One region of the Franconibacter pulveris genome, then DNA from elsewhere that is predicted to be linked to it. Evidence: predicted binding sites of a transcription regulator. Region 1 holds the regulator's gene; each other region holds the start of a gene.

Region 1 (8,026 bases):
TTATGGCCCGGAGAGCGAAGAAGCGGTTATCGAACTGACCTACAACTGGGGCGTGGAGAGCTATGAGCTCGGCACCGCTTACGGCCACATCGCCATTAGCGTGGAAAACGCGGCGCAAGCCTGCGAGCGCATTCGCAACAACGGCGGCAACGTGACGCGTGAAGCGGGCCCGGTAAAAGGCGGCACTACCGTTATCGCGTTTGTGGAAGATCCGGACGGCTATAAGATTGAGCTTATCGAAGAAAAAGACGCCGGTCGCGGCCTCGGCAACTGATCCTTCCTGGCGGGCCTTCGCGCCCGCCCTGCTGCATCCCGTCCCGAAATTTGCCATAATACGCGCTGCTTCAACTCCCCATTATATGAGACCCTGATGTCCGATACCCCGCAACTTGCAGGTCTGTGCGACCGTTTTCGAGGCTTTTACCCCGTCGTCATCGATGTGGAGACTGCCGGATTTAATGCCAAAACCGATGCGCTGCTGGAAATTGCCGCCGTCACCCTGAAGATGGACGAACAGGGCTGGCTCTCGCTGGATGAGACCCTTCACTTTCACGTCGAGCCTTTTGAAGGCGCTATTTTGCAGCCGGAAGCGTTGGCCTTTAACGGCATCGATCCGCACAATCCGCTACGCGGCGCCGTGAGCGAATATGACGCGCTGCACGCTATCTTTAAAATGGTGCGCAAGGGGATGAAGGAGAGCGACTGCAACCGGGCGATTATGGTGGCGCATAACGCGACGTTCGATCACAGCTTTATGATGGCGGCAGCGCAGCGCGCCTCCCTGAAACGCAACCCTTTTCATCCGTTCGTCACTTTTGACACGGCGGCGTTAAGCGGCCTGGCGCTGGGGCAGACGGTGCTGGCAAAAGCCTGCACCGCGGCGGGCCTTCCCTTCGATACCACCCAGGCGCACTCCGCGCTTTACGATACCGAGCAGACGGCGCTGCTGTTTTGTGAAATCGTTAACCGCTGGAAGCGGCTCGGCGGCTGGCCGTTGCCTGCGGCTGAAGACACGCCATAAAAAAAGCGACCCGGTGGGTCGCTTTTTTATTACATCGGCTTATTCAGCATCCGGCGTTTCAGATTTGTACTTCGCCGCGGTTTCTTTAATGAGCTGCTGCAGCTCGCCGCGCTGATACATTTCGATAACGATATCGCAACCGCCGACCAATTCGCCATCTACCCACAGCTGCGGGAAGGTCGGCCAGTTAGCGTATTTCGGCAGCTCGGCGCGGATATCCGGGTTTTGCAGGATATCTACGTAAGCGAAGCGCTCGCCGCAGGCGGAAAGCGCCTGCACGGCCTGGGCGGAGAAGCCGCAGCTTGGCAGCTTCGGCGAACCTTTCATATAAAGCAGGATGGGGTTTTCGGCGATCTGGCGCTGAATTTTTTCAAGGGTTGTGCTCATTGTCTTGCTTCCTCAAGCTTCTTAACGGCAGGAGCTTTTCATTGTAACGGCCGGGCGCAGATTTTGCGCTGGCCGCCACGCCCGTAGCCGGGGTTAAACATTCATTAAGAATAACACTTTTATGCCGCCGATCGGCATACTATCTTTGCCGACAGCTCGCTTTACATACCGACAACGCGACGCGGGAAAGCGAAAAAATGCGCATTTTTTTTGCGCTTGATAACGAAACGTATCGATGACGGCAAATGGCTATTAACTTTTGTCATTTTTTTAGATTAGAATCGGCTGGTTTTTAAAAAATCATACGCGGGCACGATTGCCGCCATCATCAGGGGAATGCTCAGTGGCGCGGATTAATAAAATCACCATCACGCTCTGTGCTCTATTTTTTACCAGTCTGACACTGAGTCCGTTAACGCACGCTTCAGAAAACGCGCGTCCGTCGGCTATTCAAAAGGCGCACAGCGCTAAAACTAAGAAGAAAAGCAGCCAGATTAAGACCACCAGCAAGCAAAAATCCTCAGGCAAAACTTCCACTAAGCGCGTCGCCTCTTCTTCCAGCAAAAAAATCAAAGCGTCAGCATCCGGCAAAACACTTGCGCGGCGCGGTAAAATCTCCTCTTCTGACTTAACGCTGAAAGGCAAAAAAGCGCAGACGCTGGCCTACACCGAGCAGTGCACCAAACGCAAAGGCCATAAAAAACGCTGTGTGAAAGTTAAATCGGACCAGCCGACTACCATCGCCGCAGCGCATAAGCTTCGCGTGCAGAAAGCGCAAAAAACGGCGCTTACCAAGCTAATGGGCCAGATAGGCAAGCCTTACCGCTGGGGCGGCTCCTCGCCGCGCACCGGCTTCGATTGCAGCGGGCTTATCTACTACGCCTATAAAGATTTGGTGAAGTTCCGCATTCCGCGTACCGCTAATGAGATGTACCACCTGCGCGACGCCGCCCCGGTTGACCGAGGCGAGCTGGAGAGCGGCGATCTGGTCTTCTTCCGCACTCAGGGGCGCGGCACCGCCGATCACGTGGGCGTTTATGTCGGCAACGGCAAGTTTATCCAGTCTCCGCGCAGCGGTCGGGATATTCAGATAACTTCACTGAGCGAAGATTACTGGCAGCGTCACTATGTTGGCGCGCGTCGGGTGATGACGCCGCGTACCATCCGCTGAATTTTAAGCACAAAAAAAGGGAAGCCTGCGCTTCCCTTTTTTATTTATTCCGCCGCGAAGGCTTTTTCAGCATTGCGCCGTGAGGAGAAAAGGACCAGCAGCAGTCCCAGCGCGGCGATAATCGCCCCCATTAGCGGTACAACGCTGTAGCCAAGACCCGCCTGGATAACCGCGCCGCCTGCCGCCGCGCCCAGCGCGTTGCCGAGGTTAAACGCGCCGATGTTCACCGAAGAAGAAAGGCCCGGCGCTTCGCTCGCCACGCGCATTACGCGCATCTGCAACGGCGGCACTACGGCAAAGGTCGCCGCCCCCCAGATAACCATGCTTACCGCTGCGCCCACCTCGCTGCGCGCCAGCAGCGGGATAGCGGCCATAATCACAATCAGCAGCAGCAGGAATCCTTTAAGCGTGCCGTTCACCGAACGATCCGCCAGACGCCCGCCAAGGTAGTTGCCAATTGAGAAGCCTACGCCAATCAGCACCAGCATGCCGGTAATAAATGCAGGCGTAGCGTCGGTCACTTTATGCAGCACTGGCGCAATATAGGTGTAAAGCGTAAACATCGCGCCGGCGCCAAGCACCGTCGTCAGCAACGCGCTGACCACCTGCGGGCGCATCAGCACGGCCAGTTCGCTCTTAACATCGGGGCGCTCGCCCGCGCTGCCTTTCGGCAAGGAGAAAAAGAGGCTTATCATAGAGACGACGCCCAGCCCGGCCGTCGCCAGGAATGACATGCGCCAGCCGATAACTTCGCCAAGCCAGGTCGCCGCAGGCACGCCGCCGATGTTGGCGATAGTCAATCCCATAAACATGGTCGCCACCGCGCTCGCTTGCTTATGTTTCGGCACCACGCTTGCCGCCACGACGGAACCCAGCCCAAAGAAAGCGCCATGGTTGAGGCTGGTGAGGATGCGCGACGCCAACAGCGTGCCGTAATCCGGCGAAATGGCCGAGAGGACGTTGCCGACGGTAAAAATCGCCATCAGGAAGATAAGCGCGTTGCGGCGCGAGCGGTGCGAAAGCAGCAGCGTCATCAACGGCGCGCCAACCATCACCCCTATCGCATAGGCGCTAATCAACATGCCGGCGGCGGGTATAGACACATCAACGCCTTTCGCGATAACCGGCAGCAACCCCATCGGCGAGAACTCGGTGGTGCCGATACCAAAAGCGCCAATCGCCAGCGCCAGTAAAGGAAAATTAACTCTCATGCAAAACTCCAGACAAAACGAGAGAGCGTCAGCGGCTGTTGCGCAACTGACAAGAACGGAATGCCAATCAGCATGTCAGATATAGCTTTGGGACAGAAGTCACAAGAATCGCAAAAGATATTTGCGATTTTGTTAAGGGTGTAGCTTTTTTGTTATTTGCTAATGATTACCCGAACGGGCAATAAAAGAAAGGACAACGTGGGGATTTATAAGGAAAAATGATGAGGAGAGGGAAAGTTAACCCCTCTCCCGGCAAGCGAATCAGTGCATTACCGCCGTCAGCGCCGAAGCCACAATCAGACCCAGCACAACGACGGTGGTGACTAGCGAAAATTTCAGTTCGGTACTCATTTGTTCTCCTTTTTAACCCTACAAAAAGCGGGTGCGCTTCATTTTTACATAGTCGGACGCAAAAATCCTCTTTGATTTAGTCTGATATGCGTTTTCCCTCTTCCCCTTTTGCGCAAGATCGGCCAAAATTCTCGGCTAATTTATTATGTACCGGCCATTACCCCCCTCTCCTTCCAGCCGAACTGGCTTTTCCCGGCCTGATGCAACGTTTTCGTTGCCGCAAGGGGGTAGCGTAGGCAAACGTTTAACCAACGTTTTTTCAGGAAGTTAGGGCATGGTCTGGAGTGACAACTAATGGCAACAATTAAAGACGTCGCGAAGCGAGCAAACGTTTCCACTACAACCGTATCACATGTAATTAACAAAACCCGTTTTGTCGCGGAAGAGACGCGCAACGCGGTATGGGCGGCCATTAAAGAACTGCACTACTCGCCGAGCGCCGTGGCGCGCAGTCTTAAGGTTAACCACACCAAATCCATCGGTCTGCTCGCCACCAGCAGCGAAGCGCCCTATTTCGCAGAGATCATCGAAGCGGTGGAAAACAGCTGTTTCGCCAAGGGTTACACGCTGATTCTTGGCAACGCCCATAACAACCTGGAAAAACAGCGCGCTTACCTGTCGATGATGGCGCAAAAGCGCGTCGACGGTCTGCTGGTGATGTGCTCCGAATACCCGCAATCGCTGCTCAGCATGCTGGAAGAGTACCGTCACATTCCTATGGTGGTGATGGACTGGGGCGAGGCGAAAGCGGACTTCACCGACTCGGTAGTCGATAACGCCTTCCAGGGCGGATACATCGCCGGGCGCTATTTAATCGAACGCGGCCATCGCGAAATCGGCGTTATCCCGGGACCGCTTGAGCGCAACACCGGCGCAGGCCGCCTGGCGGGCTTTATGAAGGCGCTGAAGGAAGCGATGATCTCGATGCCGGAAAACTGGATTGTCCAGGGCGACTTCGAGCCGGAATCGGGCTATCGCGCCATGCAGCAGATGCTTTCGCAGCCGCACCGCCCCACCGCAGTCTTTTGCGGCGGCGATATCATGGCGATGGGCGCGATTTGCGCCGCCGACGAGATGGGGCTGCGCGTACCGCACGATATTTCTATTATTGGCTATGACAACGTGCGCAACGCCCGCTATTTCAGCCCGGCGCTGACCACTATTCACCAGCCGAAAGAGACCCTCGGCCAGACGGCGTTCAACATGCTGCTGGACCGTATTGTCAACAAGCGTGAAGAGTCGCAGACCATTGAAGTGCATCCGCGTCTGATTGAACGCCGCTCCGTGGCGGACGGTCCGTTCCGCGACTATCGCCGCTGATCCCTTCGGGGGCCGGCTAATCCGGCTCCCGCAACCACTCCCGATTCAACGTCTCGCTGTCTCCCAGATACGCCAGTAGCCACTGCAACGCTGGCGAGGCGTCGTTTTGCCGCCACGTCAGGCAGCAGGCAGCGTCCGGGAACGGGTTTTCCAGCGTCAGCGCTCGCCACTCGCCGCGCTTAAGCCACGGGCGCGCGAAATGCGAAGGCACCATGCCGACGCACAGACCCGCGCTCAGGCAATCCGCCGCCGAAGGCCAGTCCGGCACAATCACCCGACGCTGGTTATCCAGCAGCCAGGTAATGCGCTTGGGCAGCGAACGCGACGTATCCTCCAGCACCAGCGAGGGCCATTCGCGCAGCTGGTCGTCGCTAAGCGGCGCGTTCTGTTGCGCAAGGGGGTGCTGGCTTGCCACCACGCAATGCCAGCTCAACATGCCCATATCCCGAAACGCGTAGCGGCCGCCTACCGGAATCGCCTGCGTCGCGCCAATCGCCACCTCCACGCGTTCATCCGCCAGCGCGTCCCAGACGCCGTTGAAAACCTCCTGCGAAATTTTCAGTTCGACATCATTAAAATGCCGATAGAAATCCAGCACCAGCTGGCGGGTGCGTTCGGGGCGGACAATGTTATCGACAGCGATAGAAAGCTGCCCGCGCCAGCCGTTGGCTATTTGCTGGCACTGCTGACGCGTGATCATCATTTTTTTGATAACAGAGCGCCCTTCTTTTAAAAACCAGGCGCCGGCGGGCGTGAGCACTACGTCACGATGGCGGCGCTCGAAGAGTGGCACCGCCAGCCATTCCTCCAGTTGCCGCACCGTATAGCTCACGGCTGAGGGCACGCGGTGCAGCTCCTGCGCCGCCGCGCTGAAACTCCCGCTGCGAGCAACCGCATCAACCACTTCCAGAGAATATTCGGACCACATGTTATGCCTGCAAAATTTTTGAATGCAATCGCCAAATATTAGCGTTTCACATTGCAGGCTGCACTCTTTACACTCGCGGTCTTCGTTAAAGCGTCATAAGAGGAACTTATGCAACCCTCGAAAATTTTTCTTGTCTGGCTGGCCGGGCTTAGCGTGCTCGGCTTTCTGGCGACCGATATGTATCTGCCCGCTTTCGCCGCTATTCAGCAGGATCTGCAAACGCAGGCGGCGGCAATCAGCGCCTCCCTGAGCCTGTTTCTGGCGGGTTTCGCCGTGGCGCAGCTGATCTGGGGACCGCTTTCAGACCGCTTTGGCCGTCGTCCCGTTCTGCTGACGGGCCTCGCCATTTTCGCCGTCGGCTGCATAGGTATGCTGTGGGTGGAAAACGCGGCGGCGCTGCTGGCGTTGCGCTTCGTGCAGGCGGTAGGCGTGTGCGCCGCCGCGGTTATCTGGCAGGCGCTGGTCACGGATTACTACCCGGCGCACCGCGTTAATCGTATTTTCGCGACGATTATGCCGCTGGTGGGGCTTTCTCCGGCTCTGGCGCCGCTGCTGGGCAGTTGGCTGCTGAACCATTTCGAATGGCGGGCCATTTTCGTCGTACTGTTCGCCGTGACGCTGCTGCTGATGTTGCCAGCACTGCGCCTGCAGCCGCGAGTAAAACCTCATGCTGAGCCGCAGGCGGAAAAAATCCGCTTTGGCACCCTGCTGCGCTCATCCGCTTATCGCGGCAATGTGCTTATCTACGCCGCCTGCTCCGCCAGCTTTTTCGCCTGGCTGACCGGCTCACCCTTTATTCTTAGTGAAATGGGCTACAGCCCTGCTGTAATTGGCTTAAGTTATGTGCCGCAGACGATTGCCTTTCTTATCGGCGGCTATGGCTGCCGCGCTGCGCTGCAACGCTTGCCGGGCGCGCGGCTGCTGCCCTGGCTGCTGATAGCGTTTGCCCTGAGCGTGGCGGCGACCTGGGCGGTGGGGTTGTATGAAAACGCGACTCTGACGATGCTGCTCATTCCCTTCTGCCTGATGGCGATGGCGAATGGCGCTATCTATCCGATTGTCGTGGCGGCGGCGCTACAGCCGTTCCCACAGGCTACCGGTCGCGCGGCGGCGTTGCAGAATACGCTGCAACTGGGGCTCTGTTTTATCGCCAGTCTGCTGGTTTCCTGGCTGGTCGCCGCGCCGCTGCTTTCCACCACCAGCGTGATGTTAGCGACGGTGCTGCTGGTGGGCTGGGGCTATAAAATGCGGGGGCAAAAGAGGGCGGAAACTGAGCGACAACACGCGCCTTCTTCGTCACACGCATCATAACGGCATCGATAATGTCACATTTGTGTAATTAGGTTGCTAACAATATTCGGTTGAATCATCAGAATTTGCCGCCTATACTGATTCGCGGCTTTGCAATAAATCTCATAAATATTATGCAGTAACGGGAGCCGGAGCGCTCCCGTTTTGCTATGGAAGGCTTTTCTGGCAAGGGTATTCTCCCTTCCTCTGTTCTACGTCGGATATCAGGCACGCGGATTAGTCCGTGAGATTTCTCACAAGCCTCAAATTGCGACTACGCTGTTTGAAGGTTCTGATCACACAGGTGATGGAGAAGCTATGAGTTCATCGTGTATAGAAGAAGTCAG
Region 2 (8,026 bases), 1.7 Mb from region 1:
AGGATTAGCTGACCTTCGTACTCCTCCGTTACACTTTGGGAGGAGACCGCCCCAGTCAAACTACCCACCAGACACTGTCCCCACGCCGGATCACGGCGCCAGGTTAGAACATCAAACATTAAAGGGTGGTATTTCAAGGTTGGCTCCACGCAGACTGGCGTCCACGCTTCAAAGCCTCCCACCTATCCTACACATCAAGGCTCAATGTTCAGTGTCAAGCTGTAGTAAAGGTTCACGGGGTCTTTCCGTCTTGCCGCGGGTACACTGCATCTTCACAGCGAGTTCAATTTCACTGAGTCTCGGGTGGAGACAGCCTGGCCATCATTACGCCATTCGTGCAGGTCGGAACTTACCCGACAAGGAATTTCGCTACCTTAGGACCGTTATAGTTACGGCCGCCGTTTACCGGGGCTTCGATCAGGAGCTTCTCTTGCGATAACCCCATCAATTAACCTTCCGGCACCGGGCAGGCGTCACACCGTATACGTCCACTTTCGTGTTTGCACAGTGCTGTGTTTTTAATAAACAGTTGCAGCCAGCTGGTATCTTCGACTGGTTTCAGCTCCGCGAGCAAGTCGCTTCACCTACGCACCAGCGTGCCTTCTCCCGAAGTTACGGCACCATTTTGCCTAGTTCCTTCACCCGAGTTCTCTCAAGCGCCTTGGTATTCTCTACCTGACCACCTGTGTCGGTTTGGGGTACGATTTCGTGTTACCTGATGCTTAGAGGCTTTTCCTGGAAGCAGGGCATTTGTTGCTTCAGCACCGTGGTGCCTCGTCATCACGCCTCAGTGTTAAAGTGAACCGGATTTACCTGGAACACCCACCTACACGCTTAAACCGGGACAACCGTCGCCCGGCCAACATAGCCTTCTCCGTCCCCCCTTCGCAGTAACACCAAGTACAGGAATATTAACCTGTTTCCCATCGACTACGCCTTTCGGCCTCGCCTTAGGGGTCGACTCACCCTGCCCCGATTAACGTTGGACAGGAACCCTTGGTCTTCCGGCGAGCGGGCTTTTCACCCGCTTTATCGTTACTTATGTCAGCATTCGCACTTCTGATACCTCCAGCAGACCTCACAGTCCACCTTCGACGGCTTACAGAACGCTCCCCTACCCAACAACACACAGTGTTGCTGCCGCAGCTTCGGTGCATGGTTTAGCCCCGTTACATCTTCCGCGCAGGCCGACTCGACCAGTGAGCTATTACGCTTTCTTTAAATGATGGCTGCTTCTAAGCCAACATCCTGGCTGTCTGGGCCTTCCCACATCGTTTCCCACTTAACCATGACTTTGGGACCTTAGCTGGCGGTCTGGGTTGTTTCCCTCTTCACGACGGACGTTAGCACCCGCCGTGTGTCTCCCGTGATAACATTCTCCGGTATTCGCAGTTTGCATCGGGTTGGTAAGCCGGGATGGCCCCCTAGCCGAAACAGTGCTCTACCCCCGGAGATGAGTTCACGAGGCGCTACCTAAATAGCTTTCGGGGAGAACCAGCTATCTCCCGGTTTGATTGGCCTTTCACCCCCAGCCACAGGTCATCCGCTAATTTTTCAACATTAGTCGGTTCGGTCCTCCAGTTAGTGTTACCCAACCTTCAACCTGCCCATGGCTAGATCACCGGGTTTCGGGTCTATACCCTGCAACTTAACGCCCGGTTAAGACTCGGTTTCCCTTCGGCTCCCCTATACGGTTAACCTTGCTACAGAATATAAGTCGCTGACCCATTATACAAAAGGTACGCAGTCACCCTCTTACGAAGGCTCCCACTGCTTGTACGTACACGGTTTCAGGTTCTGTTTCACTCCCCTCGCCGGGGTTCTTTTCGCCTTTCCCTCACGGTACTGGTTCACTATCGGTCAGTCAGGAGTATTTAGCCTTGGAGGATGGTCCCCCCATCTTCAGACAGGATATCACGTGTCCCGCCCTACTCATCGAGCTCACAGCCTGTGTGCCTTCGTGTACGGGACTTTCACCCTGTATCGTGCGACTTTCCAGACGCTTCCACTGACACACAAGCTGATTCAGGCTCTGGGCTGTTCCCCGTTCGCTCGCCGCTACTGGGGGAATCTCGGTTGATTTCTTTTCCTCGGGGTACTTAGATGTTTCAGTTCCCCCGGTTCGCCTCGTTAGCCTATGTATTCAGCTAACGATAGTGCAACGGATTGCACTGGGTTTCCCCATTCGGACATCGTCGGTTATAACGCCTCATATCAGCTTACCGACGCTTTTCGCAGATTAGCACGTCCTTCATCGCCTCTGACTGCCAGGGCATCCACCGTGTACGCTTAGTCGCTTAACCTCACAACCCGAAGATGTTTCCTGAGAATCATCATCGTGCTGCAAGCATTTGAGAGACTCGAACATATCGTGCGTCATTCCTTATTACGGAGGAATGCGACGACATGTCGTTTCAATTTTCAGCTTGTTCCGGATTGTTAAAGAGCAAATACTTCGCAGTATACTCACCGAGTACACTCTGAAGTGATGGTGGAGCTATGCGGGATCGAACCGCAGACCTCCTGCGTGCAAAGCAGGCGCTCTCCCAGCTGAGCTATAGCCCCATACAGTAGTTAAAACCTCTGCAACTCAAAAGAGTTGGTAGGCCTGAGTGGACTTGAACCACCGACCTCACCCTTATCAGGGGTGCGCTCTAACCACCTGAGCTACAAGCCTGTAGAGGTTTTACTGCTCGTTTTTCGTCAGACAATCTGTGTGAGCACTTCAGGGAGGTATCTTTAAGGTAAGGAGGTGATCCAACCGCAGGTTCCCCTACGGTTACCTTGTTACGACTTCACCCCAGTCATGAATCACAAAGTGGTAAGCGCCCTCCCGAAGGTTAAGCTACCTACTTCTTTTGCAACCCACTCCCATGGTGTGACGGGCGGTGTGTACAAGGCCCGGGAACGTATTCACCGTGGCATTCTGATCCACGATTACTAGCGATTCCGACTTCATGGAGTCGAGTTGCAGACTCCAATCCGGACTACGACGCACTTTATGAGGTCCGCTTGCTCTCGCGAGGTCGCTTCTCTTTGTATGCGCCATTGTAGCACGTGTGTAGCCCTGGCCGTAAGGGCCATGATGACTTGACGTCATCCCCACCTTCCTCCGGTTTATCACCGGCAGTCTCCTTTGAGTTCCCGGCCTAACCGCTGGCAACAAAGGATAAGGGTTGCGCTCGTTGCGGGACTTAACCCAACATTTCACAACACGAGCTGACGACAGCCATGCAGCACCTGTCTCAGAGTTCCCGAAGGCACCAATCCATCTCTGGAAAGTTCTCTGGATGTCAAGGCCAGGTAAGGTTCTTCGCGTTGCATCGAATTAAACCACATGCTCCACCGCTTGTGCGGGCCCCCGTCAATTCATTTGAGTTTTAACCTTGCGGCCGTACTCCCCAGGCGGTCGACTTAACGCGTTAGCTCCGGAAGCCACGCCTCAAGGGCACAACCTCCAAGTCGACATCGTTTACGGCGTGGACTACCAGGGTATCTAATCCTGTTTGCTCCCCACGCTTTCGCACCTGAGCGTCAGTCTTCGTCCAGGGGGCCGCCTTCGCCACCGGTATTCCTCCAGATCTCTACGCATTTCACCGCTACACCTGGAATTCTACCCCCCTCTACGAGACTCAAGCCTGCCAGTTTCAAATGCAGTTCCCGGGTTGAGCCCGGGGATTTCACATCTGACTTAACAGACCGCCTGCGTGCGCTTTACGCCCAGTAATTCCGATTAACGCTTGCACCCTCCGTATTACCGCGGCTGCTGGCACGGAGTTAGCCGGTGCTTCTTCTGTGAGTAACGTCAATCGCGATGCGTATTAAGCATCACGCCTTCCTCCTCACTGAAAGTACTTTACAACCCGAAGGCCTTCTTCATACACGCGGCATGGCTGCATCAGGCTTGCGCCCATTGTGCAATATTCCCCACTGCTGCCTCCCGTAGGAGTCTGGACCGTGTCTCAGTTCCAGTGTGGCTGGTCATCCTCTCAGACCAGCTAGGGATCGTCGCCTAGGTGAGCCGTTACCCCACCTACAAGCTAATCCCATCTGGGCACATCTGATGGCATGAGGCCCGAAGGTCCCCCACTTTGGTCTTGCGACGTTATGCGGTATTAGCCACCGTTTCCAGTGGTTATCCCCCTCCATCAGGCAGTTTCCCAGACATTACTCACCCGTCCGCCGCTCGCCGGCAAAGTAGCAAGCTACTTCCCGCTGCCGCTCGACTTGCATGTGTTAGGCCTGCCGCCAGCGTTCAATCTGAGCCATGATCAAACTCTTCAATTAAAGTTTGATGCTCAATGAATTAAACTTCGTAATGAATTACGTGTTCACTCATGAGACTTGCTAATCATTTATCGTCCGAAGACGTTAAGATATCGCAGCCCTGAGTGCCCACACAGATTGTCTGACAAATTGTTAAAGAGCAGTGCGACGCGGCATTCAGCCTGCTGTCGCGAGGTGGCGTATATTACGCTTTCCTCTTTCAGAGTCAACCCTTAATTTCAGGATTTTTTCTCTTCCGACTCACCGTCGCTGTGTGATGTTGTTCACCAGCGCCGTGTCGATGGAGGCGCATTATAGGGAGTTCTCTTTTCGTCGCAACAGGAAAATGACACAAAAATGACTGACTGCTGAATTCCCCAGCAAAACCCGCCCTTATACCCTTTTATATACAGAGTTATCCACAAACCCAGCTGAACCCGAAATTTTGCGAGCGCCGCGCAAACGTTTTCGTTACAATGTCACCCCGATGACAAGGATGCCCCTTTCGGGGCGTTAGCTGAGTTTTGCGAGAAGAAATGTGCAATATTCAGCTAACGCTCTTTGCAATGAACCAAAATCCAGGGGATTTAATACCATGCAACAACGTCGTCCTGTACGCCGCGCTCTGCTCAGCGTTTCTGATAAAGCCGGTATCGTCGAATTTGCCCAGGCGCTCTCTCAACGTGGCGTCGAGCTGCTCTCTACAGGCGGCACCGCGCGTCTGCTGGCGCAAGCGGGTCTGCCGGTCACCGAAGTCTCTGACTATACCGGTTTCCCGGAAATGATGGATGGACGCGTCAAAACCCTGCATCCCAAAGTACATGGCGGCATCCTCGGCCGCCGCGGTCAGGATGATGAGATAATGGCGCAGCACGCCATCTCCCCTATCGATATGGTGGTCGTCAACCTTTATCCCTTTGCCCAGACCGTTGCCCGTGAAGGCTGTACGCTGGAAGACGCGGTAGAAAATATTGATATCGGCGGCCCGACGATGGTCCGCTCCGCCGCCAAGAACCATAAAGATGTCGCTATTGTGGTTAAGAGCAGCGACTACGAAGCCATTATTAATGAGCTGGACGCGAACGAAGGCTCGCTCACGCTTGAAACCCGTTTCGACCTTGCGATTAAAGCTTTCGAGCATACCGCCGCTTATGACGGCATGATTGCCAACTACTTCGGCAGCCTCGTGCCCGCCTATCACGGTGAGACGAAAGAGCCAGCCGGTCGTTTCCCGCGCACGCTGAACCTGAGCTTTATTAAAAAGCAGGATATGCGTTACGGCGAGAACAGCCACCAGCAAGCCGCCTTCTATATAGAAGAAGAGATAAAAGAGGCTTCCGTTGCAACCGCGCAGCAGGTGCAGGGCAAAGCGCTCTCTTATAACAACATCGCAGACACCGACGCGGCGCTGGAATGCGTAAAAGAGTTTAGCGAACCGGCCTGCGTCATCGTTAAACATGCCAACCCGTGCGGCGTGGCGGTGAGCAACTCTATTCTGGAAGCTTACGACCGCGCCTATAAAACCGACCCAACGTCCGCCTTCGGCGGCATTATCGCTTTCAACCGCGAGCTGGATGCGCAAACCGCGCAGGCAATTATCTCCCGCCAGTTTGTAGAAGTGATTATCGCCCCGTCCGCCAGCGAAGAAGCGCTGAAAATCACCGCGGCTAAACAGAACGTACGCGTGCTGGTTTGCGGCGAGTGGCAATCCCGCGTAGCGGGCCTTGATTTCAAACGCGTGAATGGCGGGCTGCTGGTACAGGACCGCGACCTGGGCATGGTGACCGAAGGCGATCTGCGCGTAGTGACGAAACGCCAGCCGACCGAACAGGAACTGCGCGACGCGCTGTTCTGCTGGAAAGTCGCAAAGTTTGTGAAGTCTAACGCTATTGTTTATGCGAAAGAGAACATGACCATCGGCATCGGCGCGGGTCAGATGAGCCGCGTTTACTCGGCCAAAATCGCCGGCATTAAAGCGGGGGATGAAGGGCTGGAAGTAAAAGGCTCCGCCATGGCCTCTGACGCGTTCTTCCCGTTCCGCGACGGCATCGACGCAGCAGCAGCCGTAGGCGTGACCTGCGTGATCCAGCCGGGCGGATCTATTCGCGACGATGAAGTTATCGCTGCGGCAGATGAGCACGGCCTTGCAATGATCTTCACCGACATGCGTCATTTCCGTCATTAATCAGGGAGCGTAACAATGAAAGTATTAGTGATTGGCAACGGCGGGCGCGAGCATGCGCTGGCCTGGAAAGCCGCGCAGTCGCCGAAGGTGGAAACGGTATTTGTCGCGCCGGGCAATGCTGGCACCGCGCTTGAGCCGACGTTGCAGAATGTCGCTATCAGCGCGACCGATATTCCGGCGCTGCTGAGCTTTGCGCAGAATGAGAAAATCGATCTTACTATTGTCGGCCCGGAAGCGCCGCTGGTAATTGGCGTTGTGGATGCCTTTCGTGAAGCCGGCCTGATGATTTTCGGCCCGACTAAAGGCGCAGCGCAGCTTGAAGGTTCAAAAGCGTTCACCAAGGACTTCCTGGCGCGTCATCACATCCCGACGGCGGAGTATCAGAACTTCACCGATATTGAGCCAGCGTTAGCTTATATCCGCAAACAAGGCGCGCCGATTGTTATCAAAGCCGACGGTCTGGCGGCCGGCAAAGGCGTAATTGTCGCCATGACGCTGGAAGAAGCGGAAGCGGCGGCGAAAGATATGCTGGCAGGCAACGCGTTTGGCGATGCGGGCCACCGTATTGTGGTGGAAGAGTTTCTCGACGGCGAAGAAGCCAGCTTTATCGTGATGGTGGACGGCGAGCATGTTGAGCCAATGGCCACCAGCCAGGATCATAAACGCGTGGGCGACGGCGACACCGGCCCGAATACCGGCGGCATGGGCGCATACTCCCCGGCGCCGGTTGTTACTGATGAAGTCTTCCAGCGCGCCATGGACCGCGTGATATGGCCTACCGTGCGCGGCATGGCGGCGGAAGGCAACACCTATACTGGCTTCCTGTATGCCGGTCTGATGATCGACAAACAGGGCAACCCGAAGGTGATTGAATTCAACTGCCGCTTCGGCGATCCGGAAACGCAGCCTATCATGTTGCGCCTGCAGTCTGATCTTGTGGATCTGTGTCTGGCCGCCTGCGAAGGCAAGCTCGATACCGTGCAATCGCAATGGGATCCGCGTCCTTCTCTTGGCGTGGTGATGGCGGCGGGCGGTTATCCGGGCGACTACCGCACCGGCGACGTTATTCATGGCCTGCCGCTGGAAGAGATTGCCAACGGCGACGGCAAAGTTTTCCACGCCGGCACGACGCTGCGTGAAGACGAGCAGGTGGTTACCAGCGGCGGACGCGTGCTCTGCGTAACGGCGCTTGGCGACAGCGTGGCGCAGGCGCAGCAGCGCGCTTATAAGCTGATGGCGGATATTCACTGGGACGGTTGTTTCAGCCGCCAGGATATCGGCTATCGCGCTATTGCTCGCGAGCGGCAAAAATAATAAACGCAGGCGTAAATAAAAAGCGGCGGGTTATCCCGCCGCTTTTTTTATCTTTGTCAGAAGCTGTCAGCTTTTGGCTGCCAGCGACAGTAATCCTGATTGGCCACCAGCAGAAGCTGCGCGCCATCCGGCGATTCCAGCCAGGCCACGCTAACGTCAAGAGAGGAGCGACTCTGGCGGCGTTCAATATGGCTTAGCGCCAGGGCGTCAAGCTCTGGCTTTACCGTTTGCCCTTCACACGTCGTCACCGTGCGGTTGGCA
Region 3 (8,026 bases), 890 kb from region 1:
TGGCAAAGAGACCGTGCTGAACCTGCTGGCGCTGCGCTTTGCCAACTCGCTGTTCGTCAATAACTGGGATAACCGCACCATCGACCACGTGGAGATAACCGTAGCGGAAGAGGTAGGCATTGAAGGCCGCTGGGGTTACTTCGACCAGGCGGGCCAGATGCGCGATATGATCCAAAACCACCTGCTGCAAATTCTCTGCATGATAGCCATGTCGCCGCCGTCGGACCTCACTGCCGACAGCATTCGCGATGAAAAAGTGAAAGTGCTGCGCTCCCTGCGCCGTATCGACCGCTCCAACGTGCGTGAGAAAACCGTGCGCGGCCAGTACACCGCTGGTTTTGCCCAGGGCAAAAAAGTGCCAGGTTACCTGGAAGAAGAGGGGGCCAACAAAACCAGCAACACGGAAACCTTCGTGGCTATCCGGGTGGATATCGATAACTGGCGTTGGGCGGGCGTGCCGTTCTATCTGCGTACCGGTAAGCGTTTGCCGACCAAGTGTTCTGAGGTCGTGGTCTATTTCAAAACCCCGGAACTCAATTTGTTCAAAGATTCCTGGCAGGATCTGCCGCAGAACAAGCTCACCATTCGCCTGCAGCCGGATGAAGGGGTGGATATTCAGGTGCTGAACAAAGTGCCGGGCCTTGATCACAAGCACAACCTGCAAACTACTAAGCTTGACCTGAGCTACTCGGAAACCTTCAACCAGACGCACCTGGCCGACGCTTACGAGCGTCTGCTGCTGGAAACCATGCGCGGCATTCAGGCGCTGTTTGTGCGCCGTGACGAAGTGGAAGAAGCGTGGAAGTGGGTTGACTCCATCACCGAAGCCTGGGCGGCGGATAACGATGCGCCGAAGCCTTACCAGGCCGGCACCTGGGGACCGGTGGCTTCTGTTGCGATGATCACCCGCGACGGCCGCTCCTGGAACGAGTTCGAATAACGCTGAACGCGCCGCCTGTTGCCAACTTTACCGGTAACATGATCTGGCGCAGCAGAGTGTGAAATTTTCTCTGATAAAGCCCTGCCCGGATTCACCGGCAGGGCTTTTTTCATTACACTGGCTGAAGCGATTTTTCCCCTGATGTCGCTTGCCTGATGCCTTAGTTATGCGTTGTATTACCCGCAGTGGCATCACGTCAGCGACAGCGAACCAAGAGGAAATTTTATGCACCCAGTAATGTTACGCGTAACAAAACGCATTGCCGAGCGCTCGCGCGCCTACCGTGAAGCCTACCTCGCAAGAATCAACGACGCCGCCAGCACGACGGTACACCGCTCCCAACTGGCCTGCGGCAACCTGGCGCACGGTTTTGCGGCCTGCCAGCCAGAAGATAAAGCCGCGTTGAAAAGCATGCTGCGTAACAATATCGCCATCATCACGTCCTACAACGACATGCTCTCGGCGCACCAGCCTTATGAGAGTTATCCGGCGCAGATCCGCAAGGCGCTGCACGCCGTTGGCGCGGTGGGGCAGGTGGCGGGCGGCGTGCCGGCGATGTGCGATGGCGTAACCCAGGGTCAGGACGGCATGGAGCTTTCGCTTTTAAGCCGCGAAGTAATAGCCATGTCCGCCGCCGTCGGGCTTTCCCATAACATGTTCGATGGAGCGCTTTATCTTGGCGTGTGCGACAAAATCGTGCCGGGGCTGGTGATGGCGGCGTTATCGTTTGGCCATCTCCCGGCGGTGTTTGTTCCCTCAGGGCCGATGGCGAGCGGCCTGCCCAACAAAGAAAAGGTCCGCATTCGCCAGCTTTACGCCGAAGGCAAAGTTGACCGTATGGCGCTGCTTGAATCGGAAGCGGCTTCTTACCATGCGCCGGGCACCTGCACTTTTTACGGCACCGCCAACACTAACCAGATGGTGGTGGAGTTTATGGGCATGCAGTTGCCGGGCTCCTCTTTCGTTCATCCTGACGCGCCGCTGCGCGAAGCGCTGACCGCCGCCGCCGCCCGGCAGGTGACGCGCCTGACCACCAACGGCAACGAAGGGCTGCCGCTCGGCAAAATGATTGATGAAAAAGTGGTGGTGAACGGCATCGTCGCGCTGCTGGCGACCGGCGGCTCAACTAACCACACCATGCACCTGGTGGCGATGGCGCGCGCGGCGGGCATTATTATCAACTGGGACGATTTCTCTGAGCTTTCCGACGTGGTGCCGCTGCTGGCGCGCCTCTACCCGAACGGCCCGGCGGATATCAACCACTTCCAGGCGGCGGGCGGCGTCCCGGTGCTGATGCGCGAGCTGCTAAAAGGCGGCCTGCTGCATGAAGATGTGCATACCGTGGCGGGGTTCGGCCTGAGCCGCTATACGCGTGAGCCATGGCTTAACAACGGCGAGCTGGACTGGCGCGACGGCGCAAGCGCGAGCCTCGACAGCGATATTATCGCCCCCATTGAACAGCCTTTCTCTCACCATGGCGGCACCAAAGTGCTGAGCGGCAACCTCGGACGCGCGGTGATGAAAACGTCCGCCGTTCCGCAGGAAAACCAGATTGTTGAAGCACCGGCCGTGGTGTTCGAAAGCCAGCATGATGTGGTGCCTGCGTTTGAAGCGGGCCTGCTGGATCGCGACTGCGTGGTGGTCGTGCGGCATCAGGGGCCGAAAGCCAACGGCATGCCAGAATTACATAAACTTATGCCGCCACTTGGTGTATTATTGGACCGCCGTTTCAAAATCGCACTGGTCACGGATGGTCGCCTCTCCGGCGCTTCCGGCAAGGTTCCTTCCGCCATCCACGTTACGCCTGAAGCCTGGGATGGCGGGCTGCTGGCGAAAGTGCGCGACGGCGATCTGATCCGCGTAAACGGACAAACCGGCGAACTGCAACTGCTGGTGGACGATGAAGAGCTGGCGCGTCGCGAAGCTTACCATCCCGATCTCAGCGCCCAGCGCGTGGGAACGGGGCGTGAGCTGTTTGGCGCGCTGCGTGAAAAACTGTCCGGCGCGGAGCAGGGGGCAACCTGCATCGCTTTTTAACACCGGGTGCGCGGCAGACCGCACCACACCGAATTTAATTAAATGGCGTGAGAGATCCACTGATGAAAAACTGGAAGACAAGTGCTGAACAGATCCTGAAGTCCGGTCCGGTTGTGCCGGTCATTGTTATCAACAAGCTGGAACATGCTGTGCCGATGGCGAAAGCGTTGGTGGCAGGCGGCGTGCGCGTGCTGGAAGTCACCCTGCGCACCGAATGCGCGCTGGAAGCTATCCGCGTTATCGCTAAAGAAGTGCCGGATGCAATCATCGGCGCAGGCACCGTGCTGAACGCAGAGCAGCTTAAAGCGGTAACTGAAGCGGGCGCGCAGTTCGCCATCAGCCCTGGCCTTACCGAGCCGCTGCTGAAAGCCGCCACCGAAGGCACTATTCCATTGATCCCAGGTATCAGCACCGTTTCTGAGTTAATGCTGGGCATGGACTACGGTCTGAAAGAGTTCAAATTCTTCCCGGCGGAAGCCAATGGCGGCACCAAAGCGCTGCAGGCTATCGCAGGCCCGTTCTCTCAGGTGCGTTTCTGCCCGACCGGCGGCATCTCTCCGGCTAACTACCGCGACTACCTGGCGCTGAAAAGCGTACTGTGCATCGGCGGCTCCTGGCTGGTGCCAGCCGACGCGATGGAAGCGGGCGACTGGGATCGCATTACTAAACTGGCTCGCGAAGCGGTTGAAGGCGCCAACTAACCCTTTGCCCGACAGTAAGAAGAAAGCCCCGTTGAACGGGGCTTTTTTTATGCCTTGACGCGGATGGCGGCGGCTGCCGCTTTGGCGCGAGTAATGGCGTCGTCAACCGTTTCGCCAGTGGCTAACGCGACGCCCAGGCGGCGCGTGCCGTTGATTTCCGGCTTGCCGAACAGGCGCAGCTGCAGCCCGGCGCCCAGTGCGGCGTCAACATTGTCATACTGCACATTTTCGCTCACCAGTTCAGGCAGGATAACCGCCGAGGCGCTCGGGCCATACTGGCGAATGCCGCCGACCGGCAAATCGAGGAAGGCGCGCACGTGCAGCGCGAACTCCGATAAATCCTGCGAAATCAGCGTTACCATGCCGGTATCATGCGGGCGAGGGGAGACTTCGCTGAAAACGACGTCGTCGCCGCAGACAAACAGCTCCACGCCGAACAGGCCGTGGCCCCCCAGCGCCAGCACCACGTCACGCGCTATTTCCTGCGCGCGCGCCAGCGCGGCTTCGCTCATCTGCTGCGGCTGCCAGGACTCGCGGTAGTCGCCCTCTTCCTGACGATGGCCTACCGGCGAGCAGAAATGCACGCCGTCGACCGCGCTCACGGTCAGTAACGTAATTTCGAAGTCAAATTCCACTACGCCTTCAACAATCACTCGTCCCGCGCCTGCCCGGCCGCCCTGTTGGGCATATTGCCAGGCTTTTTCAAGCTGTTCCGGCCCGCGAATAAAGCTCTGGCCTTTGCCGGATGAGCTCATCACCGGTTTAACGATGCAGGGAAAGCCGATTTCTTCAACGGCGGCCTGAAAAGCGGCTTCGCTGTCGGCGAAACGGTAGCTGGAGGTAGGAAGTTTAAGCTCTTCGGCGGCGAGACGACGGATGCCTTCGCGGTTCATGGTCAGTTTCGCGGCGCGCGCGCAGGGCACTACGCGCTGACCCTGCTGTTCAAGCTCAATCAGCATATCCGTCGCGATGGCTTCGATCTCCGGCACGATATAGTCCGGCATCTCTTTCGCCACCAGCGCTTTGAGCGCCGCCGCGTCCAGCATATTGATGACATGGCTGCGGTGCGCAACGTGCATGGCTGGCGCATCGGCGTAGCGGTCTACCGCAATCACCTCAACCCCAAGCTGCTGGCATTCGATAGCCACTTCTTTGCCCAGTTCGCCCGCCCCAAGCAGCATGACGCGCGTCGCTGCCGGACGCAGCGCGGTTCCTAATAGAGCCATAATAGTTTTCTCGCTATGCAGGAAATTGGCCGGAGTATAAACGAAAACGATTGCGCTTGCAGTAACAGGCATTTGCATGCCAAAGATGAATGCGTTATACTGTATAAATACACAGTAATGAGGGTTCAAAAATGGCGGTAGAAATTAAATACGTCGTAATCCGTGAGGGTGTGGAAAAAATGTCATTTGCCAGTAAAAAGGAAGCGGATGCCTGGGACAAAATGCTCGATCTCGCCGAGGCACTGGAAGGCTGGCTGCAGCATGCGCCGATAACCCTGGAAGAGGGGCAGACCGAGCAGCTCGCGCTGTGGATGGCGGAAAACAAAGACAGCCTGGGCGCTATCGTGCGTACCGGTCGTCTGCCGCAGGAAAATGGCGAGTCAGCGCCGGCTGAAAGCGATGAAAACGGCGCGGTGGCGTTAAGCGCGGCGCGTAAGCGCACCAAAGCCGCCTGATATCCGCATGAGGCGTAGCGCGCTACGGCGCGCTGGCCTGATGGGGCCTCCTCTGCTTTACCTTTCTTGTCTTCGCTCTTCGCTCTTCGCTCTTCGCTCTTCGCTCTCCGCTCTTCGCTCTCCGCTCTCCGCTCTTCGCTCTTCGCTCTCCGCTCTCCGCTCTCCGCTCTCCGCTCTCCGCTCTCCGCTCTCCTGTCGCTCTGCGCTTTTCTGGCGCCTCCCTGTAATTAATAAGGCTATTTCTCAAAGCCGCCTTCAAACCCTTGCGCTCCGTTGGTTTTATACCAGGCTTTCTCTGTACCAACAGTGGAGGGTAATAATGATGAAAAAGAGGAATCTTTTAGCCTGCGCTTTGCTCCTTGGCAGCGCCTGCGCCGCCCATGCCGATGACCCGCGCGAGGTGCCGTTCCCTAAATGCGAGGGCGCGAATGCGCAAACTATCGCCGCCAGCGTGAAGCGCGATTACCTGCAAAACCGCATTGTGCGCTGGGCGGATGACCAGAAGACGCTGGGCCAGGCGGACCCGGTGGCCTGGATTAACAGCAAGGAGATAACCGGCAAGGATGAAAAGTGGAAAGTGCCGCTGACGGTACGCGGTAAAAACAGAGACATTCACTATACCGTCACCGTCGACTGCAAAGCGGGCAAAGCCCACTACCAGCTTTAATTGCGCGGCAGGAGCAGCCGCTCCTGCCCGATTCTTTTCCCTCTCTTTGCCCTTCCAGACATTTCTTGACGCCTGCTCGCTTACGCTTTCGGGATACCCCCCAACAGCAGAGGACAGTCATGACCAACTGGATGAACCAACTTCAGTCAATGCTTGGCACTATCAGCAGCGGCAATAAAACCCAGAGCGGCGAAAGCGGCCTTGGCAAACTGCTCACTCCCGGCGCGCTGGGCGGCCTGGCTGGGCTGCTGGTGGCAAGCAAATCTTCCCGCAAGCTGCTTTCGAAATACGGCACCGGCGCGCTGATGGTGGGCGGCGGCGCGGTGGCGGGCACGGTGCTGTGGAACAAGTACAAAGACAAAATCCGCGCGGCGCATCAGGACGAGCCCGATTACGGCAAACCTGTCGCCTCGCTCGACCGGCGGGCGGAACGACTGATTACGGCGCTGGTGTTCGCCGCCAAAAGCGACGGGCATATTGATGACCAGGAGCGGGCCGCCATTGAACGGCAGCTTCGCGAAGCAGGCGTTGAAGGCGAGGGCAGGGCGGTGGTGCAGCAGGCTATCGATCAGCCGCTCGATCCGGCGCGACTGGCGCAGGATATTCGCGATGAAGAGGAAGCCCTGGAGATCTGGTACCTGAGCTGCGCGGTAATCGATGTCGATCACTTTATGGAGCGCAGCTATCTCAATGCCTTAGGCGACGCCCTGAAAATCCCGCAGGAGGTGCGCGAAGAGATAGAAAACGACATCCGCGAGCAGAAAAAAGCGCTGCCGCCATCGTAAAGAAGTCTTAATCTTAGGCATGTTTCGCTTGCAACACGCTGGGGTTTTGCCACCCTTACAGTGTGTTAACCGAAAAGAACAACGACATGCCACCTCAAGCTAAAAAAATACCTCACGCCATCACGCAGCATGGCGATACGCGAATCGATAACTATTACTGGCTGCGTGACGACGCCCGATCCGACCCTGACGTGCTGGATTATCTGCACGCGGAGAACGATTACGGGCGCAGCGTTATGGTGACGCAGGAAGCGCTGCAGGAACGGTTGCTCGGCGAAATGGTCAACCGCATCCCGCAGCGCGACGTTTCGGCGCCCTATGTCAAAAATGGTTATCGCTACCGCCAGGTGTACGAAACAGGCTGCGAATACGCCATCCACCAGCGTCAGTCCGTGCTGCTCTCTGAATGGGATGAGTGGGAGACGCTGCTGGATGGCAATAAGCGCGCCGCCCACAGCGAGTTCTACACGCTCGGCGGGTTCGACATTACGCCGGACAACACCACCCTGGCGCTGGCGGAAGATTTCCTCTCCCGGCGGCAATATGGCCTGCGATTTCGCAATCTGGAAACGGGCAACTGGTACCCCGAGGTGCTGGAGAACGTGACGCCAAGCTTCGTCTGGGCGAATGACTCCCGCACGCTGTACTACGTAAAAAAGCATGCCAAAACGCTGCTGCCCTACCAGGTCTGGCGGCACACGGTAGGGACGCCGGCAAGCGAAGATGAGATGATCTACGAGGAGAAAGATGAGACGTTTTATGTCAGCGTCCATAAAACCACCTCGCAACATTTCATTGAAATTTACCTCGCCAGCGCCACCACCACGGAAGTCCTGCTGGTGGACGCCGAGTTGCCGGATGCGCCGACGCTCTGCTTTCTGCCGCGCCGTAAGGATCACGAATACAGCATCGACCACTTCCAGCACACTTTTTATATTCGCTCAAACCGCGACGGCAAAAACTTCGGTCTTTATCGCAGCAAGCTGCGCAACGAACAGCGCTGGGAAGTGCTTATTCCCCCGCGCGAGCAGATCATGCTGGAGGGCTTTACGCTCTTTACCGACTGGTTGGTAGTGGAAGAGCGCCAGCGCGGCCTGACCAGCCTGCGGCAAATAAACCGCAAAACGCGGGAAGTTACCGGCATCGCTTTTGACGACCCGGCCTATGTCACCTGGCTTGCTTTCAACCCCGAGCCGCATACGTCGCGGCTGCGCT
Region 4 (8,026 bases), 1.5 Mb from region 1:
AGAAGCCCCACAGCCCGCCGAAAATCACCACAGACAGAATAATAACCAGCGGATGAAGGTTGACCGCTTCGGAGAAAAGCACCGGCACCAGCAGGTTGCCGTCAAGCCCCTGGATAATGAGGTAAACGGCGAAGCAACTCCAGAATTCGGTGCCGAGTCCAAACTGGAAGAGCGCCACGCAGATAACCGGAATGGTCACCACGAACGCGCCGATATAAGGAATCAGCACCGAGATCCCCACCAGCACCGCCAGCAGCAGCGAGTAGTTGAGGCCAAAGATAAGGAAGCCAATCCAGGTGGCGACGCCAACGACAATCATCTCCAGCACTTTGCCGCGAATGTAATTGGTGACCTGCTGGTTCATCTCAACCCACACCTGCCCTGCCAGCCCGCGATTACGCGGCAGCACGCGACGCACCGCATTGAGCAGCTGCTCTTTATCCTTAAGCAGGAAAAAGACCATTAGCGGCACCAGCACCAGATAAATGGCGAGCGTCAACAGCCCCACCAGCGAGGCGAGCGAATATTTCACTACCGAATCGCCCAGCACAGACATGCGGGCGCGCAGGTTTTCCGCCATGGCGTCAATGATGCCGGCATCCGTCAGCGCCGGGTAACGCTTGGGCAACGTCGCGGCGAAATCAGCCAGTTTGTTAAACATGCCAGGCATATCGCGAATCAGGTAAATTCCCTGCTGCCACGCGACGGGGATCACCACAAAAGCCATCACCAGCACGATGCCGACAAAGAGCACCAGCACAAGCGTGGCCGCAAGCCGGCGCGAGCAGCCGATGCGCTCAAGCCGCACGGTGGGCCATTCCAGTAAGTAAGCGAACACAATCGCGACCAGCAACGGCGCCAGCAGACCATGCAAAAAGAAGAGGATGCAAAAACCGGCAACCAGAATAACAAGCAGAGCAATGGCTTCCGGGTCGCTGAAGCGACGGCGGTACCACTGCGTTAACAACTCAAGCATAAGACTCCTTCCCCGGCGGAGGAATAGCCGAAAAGTGAAGGGCGAATTGTATCGAAATGTCACAAAAAAGACTGCGATTTTTCACCCGCTCACAAGACAAGCGTTTGCCGGCTGAATATGATTTTCATCGCCCTTGATGCAGGCTACACTCCCGAAGCATGGATTTTGCTGAACACATTCAGGCCAGCCCGGTCTTAAAGAGACTTCAGACAAACAGGACAGAGGTTATGTTCAGGCAGTTGAAAACAACACTGGTTGCGACACTCATCGGCGCCATGCTGGCAGGCCAGGCCCTTCCCGCCTATGCGGATTCGGGCGATCAGCTGCCGGACATGGGAACCTCGGCAGGAAGCACGCTCTCCATTGGTCAGGAGATGCAGATGGGCGATTATTATGTTCGCCAGCTACGCGGCAGCGCGCCGCTTATCAACGACCCGCTGCTGGTGCAGTACATCAACGGCCTGGGGATGCGGCTGGTCTCGCATGCCAACTCGGTAAAGACCCCCTTTCACTTCTTTTTAATTAACAACGACGAAATTAACGCTTTCGCCTTCTTTGGCGGCAATGTGGTGCTGCATTCGGCGCTGTTCCGCTATGCCGATAACGAAAGCCAGCTCGCCTCGGTCATGGCGCATGAAATTTCTCACGTTACCCAGCGCCACCTGGCGCGGGCGATGGAAGATCAAAAGCGCAGCGCGCCGCTGACCTGGGTCGGCGCGCTGGGTTCGATTCTGCTGGCGATGGCGAGCCCGCAGGCGGGGATGGCGGCGCTCACCGGCACGCTCGCCGGTACCCAGCAGGGCGTGATTAGCTTTACGCAGCAAAACGAACAGGAAGCGGATCGCATTGGCATTCAGGTGTTGCAGCGTTCAGGCTTCGACCCGCAAGCGATGCCGACTTTCCTTGAGAAGCTGCTTGACCAGGCGCGCTACTCCACCCGTCCGCCGGAAATTCTGCTGACTCACCCGCTGCCGGAAAGCCGCCTCGCCGACGCCCGAAACCGCGCCAACCAGATGCGCCCGGTTGTCACGCAATCGTCAGAAGATTTCTATATGGCGAAGGTGCGTACGCTTGGCATGTACAATTCAGGGCGCAACCAGTTGACCAGCGACCTGCTGGATGCGCTGGCGAAAGGCAACGTGCGTGAACAGCACGCCGCCCAGTATGGCCGCGCGCTACAGGCGATGCAGGATAAAAACTTCGCCGAGGCGCGCCGTCAGCTGCAGCCGCTGCTGGCCGCCCAGCCCGGCAGCGCCTGGTATCTTGACCTTTCCACCGATATCGATCTCGGTCTGAACAAAGCGAACGACGCCATCAACCGGCTGAAGACCGCGCCGGATTTAAAAAATAACCCGGTGCTGCAACTGAACCTGGCCAACGCTTATCTGGAAGGCGGCCAGCCTGGCGAAACGGTGAAAATCCTCAACCGCTATACCTTCTCGCATCCGGACGATACCAACGGCTGGGATCTGCTGGCGCAGGCGCAGGCGAAGCTCGGCAACCGCGACCAGGAGCTGGCGGCGCGCGCGGAAGTCATGGCGCTGCTCGGCAAGCTCGACCAGGCCATCAACCTGCTCAGCGGCGCCAGCTCGCAGGTGAAGCTCGGCAGCCTCCAGCAGGCGCGCTACGACGCCCGTATCGACCAGTTGCGCCAGCTACAGCAGCGCTTCCGCCCTTACGAAAAAATGTAAAAGGAGAAATCATGTCTCAGGACGTGACGATTTATCACAACCCGCGCTGCTCTAAAAGCCGCGAAACGCTGAACCTGTTAAAAGCGCGCGGCGTTGAGCCGCAGGTAGTGCTTTATCTGGATACGCCGCCCGATGCGCAGACGCTGAAAGGGTTATTGCACATGCTCGGCATGAAGAGCCCGCGCGAGCTTATGCGCACTAAAGAGGATTGCTATAAAGAGCTTAAGCTTGCTGATGAAACAAATGACGAGGCGTTGATTGCGGCGATGGTGAATAACCCGAAGCTGATTGAACGCCCGGTTGTGGTTAACAACGGCCAGGCGCGCATTGGCCGCCCGCCGGAGTCAGTGCTGGAAATCCTGTAATCCTCACCTTGTAGCGGGCACCCTGCCCGCTATAGATTCAGAATCTCTTTGACAAACGGAATGGTCAGCTTGCGCTGGGCGGTAATAGAAGCTCTGTCGAGTTGATCAAGCGTCATAAACAGCGTGCGCATCTCGCGATCCAGGCGTTTAAGCAGAAAGCGCCCCACATCTTCCGGCAGCTCAAACCCGCGTAAACGCGCGCGCAGTTGCAGCGCCTGCAGCTTGTCGTCATCCGAAAGCGGCTGCAGCTTATAGATTTGCCCCCAGTCGAGGCGCGAAGCGAGATCCGGCAGATGCAGGTTAAGCTGGCGCGGCGGACGATCGCCTGTGATCAACAGCCGGGTATTGCCCGACTCCAGGATCCGGTTGTAGAGATTGAAGATAGCCATCTCCCAGGGCTCGTCGCCGGCAATGCATTCGATGTTGTCGATACAGACCAGCGAGAGTTGCTCCATTCCTTCCAGCACTTCCGGTACGAACCAGGTGCGCTTATCGAGCGGAACGTAGCCCACGGCGTCGCCGCGCTGGGAAAGCTCGGCACAGGCGGCGTGCAGCAGGTGGCTGCGACCGGCCCCTTCTCTGGCCCAGAAATAGATGTACCCGCTGTGCTCCTGGCGCAGCACATTCTGTAGCGCGGCTAAAAGCGAAGGATTATCACCCGGCCAGAAACTTGCGAAGGTTTCATCGTCGGGCAGCCAGAGCGGCAAAGAGAGCTGTGCCGGAGTGTTCAGAGGGACCTCTTCAAAGGCTTACAGAAAAACGCGCTGAGTTTACCACAGAATCGTTTCGCTGTTGAACCGGGCGGATCGCCGCCCGGTATCAGGATCAGGAATGTTTTTCAGCCTGTTCATCCGCGTCCAGCACCACCTCTTCCGGGCGCAACACGCTGATAAGTTTGAAAATAAGGCTTAAACCTACGCCGACGATAGTCGCCAGCGCCATGCCTTTCAACTCCGCCGCGCCAACATGCACTTTCGCGCCGCTCACGCCGATAATCAGAATCACGGAGGTCAGGATCAGGTTCTGCGCTTTGCTGTAATCGACTTTGGATTCGATCAGCACGCGGATGCCGGAGGCGCCAATTACGCCGTAAAGCAGCAGCGAAACGCCGCCCATCACCGGCACCGGGATTATCTGAATCGCCGCGGCCAGCTTGCCGACGCAAGAGAGCAGAATGGCGATAATAGCCGCGCCGCCGATAACCCAGGTGCTGTAAACGCGGGTGATTGCCATTACGCCGATGTTCTCGCCATAAGTGGTGTTCGGCGTGGAGCCGAAGAAACCGGAAATCATGGTGGAGAAGCCGTTGGCGAACATCGAGCGGTGCAGGCCCGGGTCGCGCAGCAGATCTTTCTTCACAATGTTCGCCGTTACCACCAGGTGACCGACATGTTCGGCGATAACCACCAGCGCCGCAGGCAGAATGGTAAAGATGGCGAACCATTCAAAACGCGGGGTGTAAAACGTCGGCAATGCAAACCAGTGCGCCTGCTGGATAGGCGCGGTGTCCACAACGCCCAGCGCAAAAGAGAGCGCGTAGCCCGCCAGCACGCCAATCAAAATCGGGATAATGGCGAGGAAGCCGCGGAACAGCACGGAGCCGAATACCGTTACCGCCAGCGTTACCAGCGAGATGGTGATGGTCGTGGAATCCGCTGTCTGCCCTTGCGCCGGCAGCAAGCCTGCCATGTTGGCGGCGACGCCCGCCAGCTCCAGGCCAATAACGGCGACAATGGCGCCCATCGCCGCAGGCGGGAACATCACATCCAGCCAGCCGGTTCCCGCTTTTTTCACGATCAGCGCCACCAGGCAAAAGAGCGCGCCGCAGACGATAAAGCCGCCCAGCGCCATCTCATAACCGAGCGGCAGCAGCAGCAGCACCGGTGAGATAAAGGCAAAGCTTGAGCCCAGATAAGCGGGAATTTTTCCTTTACAGATAAAGAGATAAAGCAGCGTACCGATGCCGTTGAACAGCAGCACGGTAGCCGGGTTGATATGAAACAGGATTGGCACCAGCACGGTAGCGCCAAACATGGCGAACAGGTGCTGCAAACTAAGCGGGATAGTCTGTAAAAGCGGCGGTCTTTCACTTACCCCGATAGCACGGCGCGTCATAGTGTTTTCCTCAAGTGTCGTTGTGTGCAAATGTTATGTTGCTGGACCAAAAAAAAGCCGACTATCAAAGTCGGCTCATTTTTTATTTCGTACCAAATATCTTGTCGCCCGCGTCGCCGAGGCCCGGAATAATGTATCCGTGCTCATTCAGTCCTTTGTCGATAGAAGCGGTGTAAAGCTCAACGTCCGGATGCGCTTTTTCCAGCGCCGCGATGCCTTCCGGCGCCGCTACCAGCACCAGCACTTTGATGCTGCTGCAGCCCGCTTTTTTCAGCAGATCGATGGTGGCTATCATCGAACCGCCGGTCGCCAGCATCGGGTCGACCACCAGCGCCATGCGCTCGTCGATATTCGAAACCAGTTTCTGGAAGTAAGGCACTGGCTCAAGCGTGGTTTCGTCACGGTAGATGCCTACCACGCTGATGCGCGCGCTCGGCACGTGCTCCAGTACCCCTTCCATCATGCCAAGCCCGGCGCGAAGGATAGGCACTACCGTAATCTTCTTACCTTTAATCTGTTCGACTTCCACCGGGCCGTTCCAGCCTTCGATGGTTACTTTTTCGGTAGCCAGGTCGGAGGTCGCTTCGTAGGTCAGCAGGCTCCCGACTTCAGAGGCGAGTTCACGAAAGCGTTTGGTGCTGATGTCATGCTCGCGCATCAGGCCAAGCTTGTGTTTGACGAGTGGGTGTTTCACTTCCACGATCTTCATACTCTTTCTCCCCAGAAAAGTGGCTACCACAAAAAAAATCGCCGGATTATACCGCTTTTTCAAGCGCGCGCCATACGTAATGGGCTTGATCGCGATCAAGCGAACGGGAATCAGTCAGCCAAAGGCAGAAGCGCTTTCTCAAAGAGAAGGGGATAGCAAACGTTTGCCTTGGCTGTTAGAATTGCCGCGTTTTCTCTTATACCACCAACCGCAACCGCGTGGGGATTGTGCAGTGACCGATAAAACCTCTCTCAGCTATAAAGACGCCGGTGTAGATATTGACGCAGGCAACGCTCTGGTTGACCGCATCAAAGGCGTAGTGAAAAAGACCCGCCGCCCGGAAGTGATGGGTGGACTGGGCGGATTCGGCGCGCTGTGCGCTCTGCCGCAAAAATATCGCGAGCCCGTGCTGGTCTCCGGCACTGACGGCGTCGGCACCAAGCTGCGCCTGGCGATGGATCTGAAGCGTCACGACACAATCGGTATCGACCTTGTCGCCATGTGCGTTAACGATCTGGTGGTTCAGGGCGCCGAGCCGCTCTTTTTCCTCGACTATTACGCGACCGGCAAGCTGGACGTAGAGACGGCTTCCAGCGTGATTAGCGGCATCGCCGAAGGCTGCCTGCAATCGGGTTGCGCGCTGGTAGGCGGCGAAACCGCCGAAATGCCGGGCATGTATCACGGCGAAGATTACGACGTCGCTGGTTTTTGCGTAGGCGTGGTTGAAAAATCTGAAATTATCGACGGCGCAAAAGTGGCGGATGGCGATGTGCTGATAGCCCTTGGCTCCAGCGGCCCGCACTCCAACGGCTATTCGCTGGTGCGCAAAATCCTTGAGGTGAGCGGCGCGGACCCGCAAGCTACCGAACTGGAAGGCAAACCGCTGGCGGATCACCTGCTGGCGCCGACGCGCATTTATGTCAAATCCGTGCTGGAGCTGATTGAGAAAGTCGATGTGCATGCTATCGCCCACCTGACCGGCGGCGGCTTCTGGGAGAATATTCCGCGCGTGCTGCCGGATAACACCCAGGCCGTTATCGACGAATCGTCATGGCAGTGGCCTGCGGTGTTTACCTGGCTGCAGCAGGCGGGCAACGTCAGCCGTCACGAGATGTATCGCACCTTCAACTGCGGCGTCGGCATGGTTATCGCCCTGCCCGCCTCTGAGGTGGACGGCGCGCTGCAACTGCTTAACAGCAAAGGTGAAAAGGCGTGGAAAATCGGTATCATCAACGCTTCTGATTCCGAACAGCGCGTGGTTATTGAGTAATGAAAAACATCGTGGTGCTTATTTCCGGCAACGGAAGCAATCTGCAGGCGATTATCGACGCCTGCGAGACAAAGCGGATTAACGGCGCCATCAAAGCGGTGTTCAGCAATAAGGCCGACGCGTTCGGCCTTGAGCGCGCGCGCGAGGCGGGCATTCCCGCCCATGCGCTGACAGCGGCGCAGTTCGCCAGCCGCGAAGCTTTCGACCGCGAGCTCATGCAGGAGATCGACGCCTACGCGCCGGACCTCGTGGTGCTGGCAGGCTATATGCGCATCCTCAGCCCCGATTTTGTCGCGCATTATCAGGGGCGGCTTATCAATATTCACCCTTCCCTACTGCCGAAGTATCCAGGTCTGCATACTCACCGCCAGGTACTGGAAAACGGCGACGAAGAGCACGGCACTTCGGTACATTTTGTCACCGACGAACTCGACGGCGGACCGGTTATTTTGCAGGCGAAAGTGCCGGTTTTCCCGGGCGACACGGAAGAGGAGATAACCGCCCGCGTGCAGCATCAGGAACACGCCATTTACCCGCTGGTAATAAGCTGGTATGTCGACGGACGTCTGGCGATGCGCGATGGCGCCGCCTGGCTGGACGGACTCCCGCTTCCCGCTCAGGGACACGCTGCAGACGAATGATAAAAAGGGCCAAATGGCCCTTTTTTCAATATGTTCAGTCCATTTTCGGCAGGCCGCGCGCTTTCTTGTCATACTTCTCTGGCACAGTTGGACATCGTGCGGCAATGCTCGCCATAATAGCGGCTGAGACGGATTTGCCACGTCCCGAGTGAATAAACCGGAGTGTGAGTAGTAATGGGTCAGGAAAAGCTATATATCGAAAAAGAACTGAGTTGGCTCTCTTTCAACGAGCGCGTGCTCCAGGAGGCGGCGGACAAAA

The links. Region 1 encodes PurR, which represses purine synthesis genes. Its sites were predicted from a motif close to CANGCAAACGTTTGCNTG; they were not measured.
Region 2: purH (bifunctional phosphoribosylaminoimidazolecarboxamide formyltransferase/IMP cyclohydrolase) is a predicted target of PurR. The motif match lies at 4,722-4,739, and genes of this name have one in related genera.
Region 3: purT (formate-dependent phosphoribosylglycinamide formyltransferase) is a predicted target of PurR. The motif match lies at 4,944-4,961, and genes of this name have one in related genera.
Region 4: purM (phosphoribosylformylglycinamidine cyclo-ligase) is a predicted target of PurR. The motif match lies at 6,009-6,026, and genes of this name have one in related genera.

What each region holds. Positions count from the first base shown of each region.
Region 1 is NZ_CM165555.1:2,024,707-2,032,732, reverse strand. It holds gene gloA (lactoylglutathione lyase) at 1-274, shown strand, start outside; gene rnt (ribonuclease T) at 371-1,021, shown strand; gene grxD (monothiol glutaredoxin 4) at 1,061-1,408, opposite strand; gene ACU4F7_RS09660 (C40 family peptidase) at 1,752-2,579, shown strand; gene ACU4F7_RS09655 (MFS transporter) at 2,624-3,790, opposite strand; gene cydH (cytochrome bd-I oxidase subunit CydH) at 4,052-4,141, opposite strand; gene purR (HTH-type transcriptional repressor PurR) at 4,436-5,461, shown strand; gene punR (DNA-binding transcriptional activator PunR) at 5,478-6,389, opposite strand; gene punC (purine nucleoside transporter PunC) at 6,498-7,700, shown strand; gene cfa (cyclopropane fatty acyl phospholipid synthase) at 7,998-8,026, shown strand, end outside.
Region 2 is NZ_CM165555.1:301,918-309,943, reverse strand. It holds rRNA gene ACU4F7_RS01560 (23S ribosomal RNA) at 1-2,303, opposite strand, end outside; tRNA gene ACU4F7_RS01555 (tRNA-Ala) at 2,490-2,565, opposite strand; tRNA gene ACU4F7_RS01550 (tRNA-Ile) at 2,601-2,677, opposite strand; rRNA gene ACU4F7_RS01545 (16S ribosomal RNA) at 2,746-4,287, opposite strand; gene purH (bifunctional phosphoribosylaminoimidazolecarboxamide formyltransferase/IMP cyclohydrolase) at 4,862-6,451, shown strand; gene purD (phosphoribosylamine--glycine ligase) at 6,467-7,765, shown strand; gene ACU4F7_RS01530 (DUF1481 domain-containing protein) at 7,822-8,026, opposite strand, start outside.
Region 3 is NZ_CM165555.1:2,916,720-2,924,745, reverse strand. It holds gene zwf (glucose-6-phosphate dehydrogenase) at 1-940, shown strand, start outside; gene edd (phosphogluconate dehydratase) at 1,166-2,977, shown strand; gene ACU4F7_RS13795 (bifunctional 4-hydroxy-2-oxoglutarate aldolase/2-dehydro-3-deoxy-phosphogluconate aldolase) at 3,040-3,678, shown strand; gene purT (formate-dependent phosphoribosylglycinamide formyltransferase) at 3,726-4,904, opposite strand; gene ACU4F7_RS13785 (YebG family protein) at 5,036-5,359, shown strand; gene yebF (protein YebF) at 5,679-6,026, shown strand; gene ACU4F7_RS13775 (tellurite resistance TerB family protein) at 6,146-6,811, shown strand; gene ptrB (oligopeptidase B) at 6,898-8,026, shown strand, end outside.
Region 4 is NZ_CM165555.1:3,493,549-3,501,574, forward strand. It holds gene ACU4F7_RS16505 (AI-2E family transporter) at 1-976, opposite strand, end outside; gene bepA (beta-barrel assembly-enhancing protease) at 1,204-2,667, shown strand; gene arsC (arsenate reductase (glutaredoxin)) at 2,679-3,032, shown strand; gene ACU4F7_RS16520 (DnaA inactivator Hda) at 3,062-3,763, opposite strand; gene uraA (uracil permease) at 3,858-5,147, opposite strand; gene upp (uracil phosphoribosyltransferase) at 5,230-5,856, opposite strand; gene purM (phosphoribosylformylglycinamidine cyclo-ligase) at 6,089-7,126, shown strand; gene purN (phosphoribosylglycinamide formyltransferase) at 7,126-7,767, shown strand; gene ppk1 (polyphosphate kinase 1) at 7,942-8,026, shown strand, end outside.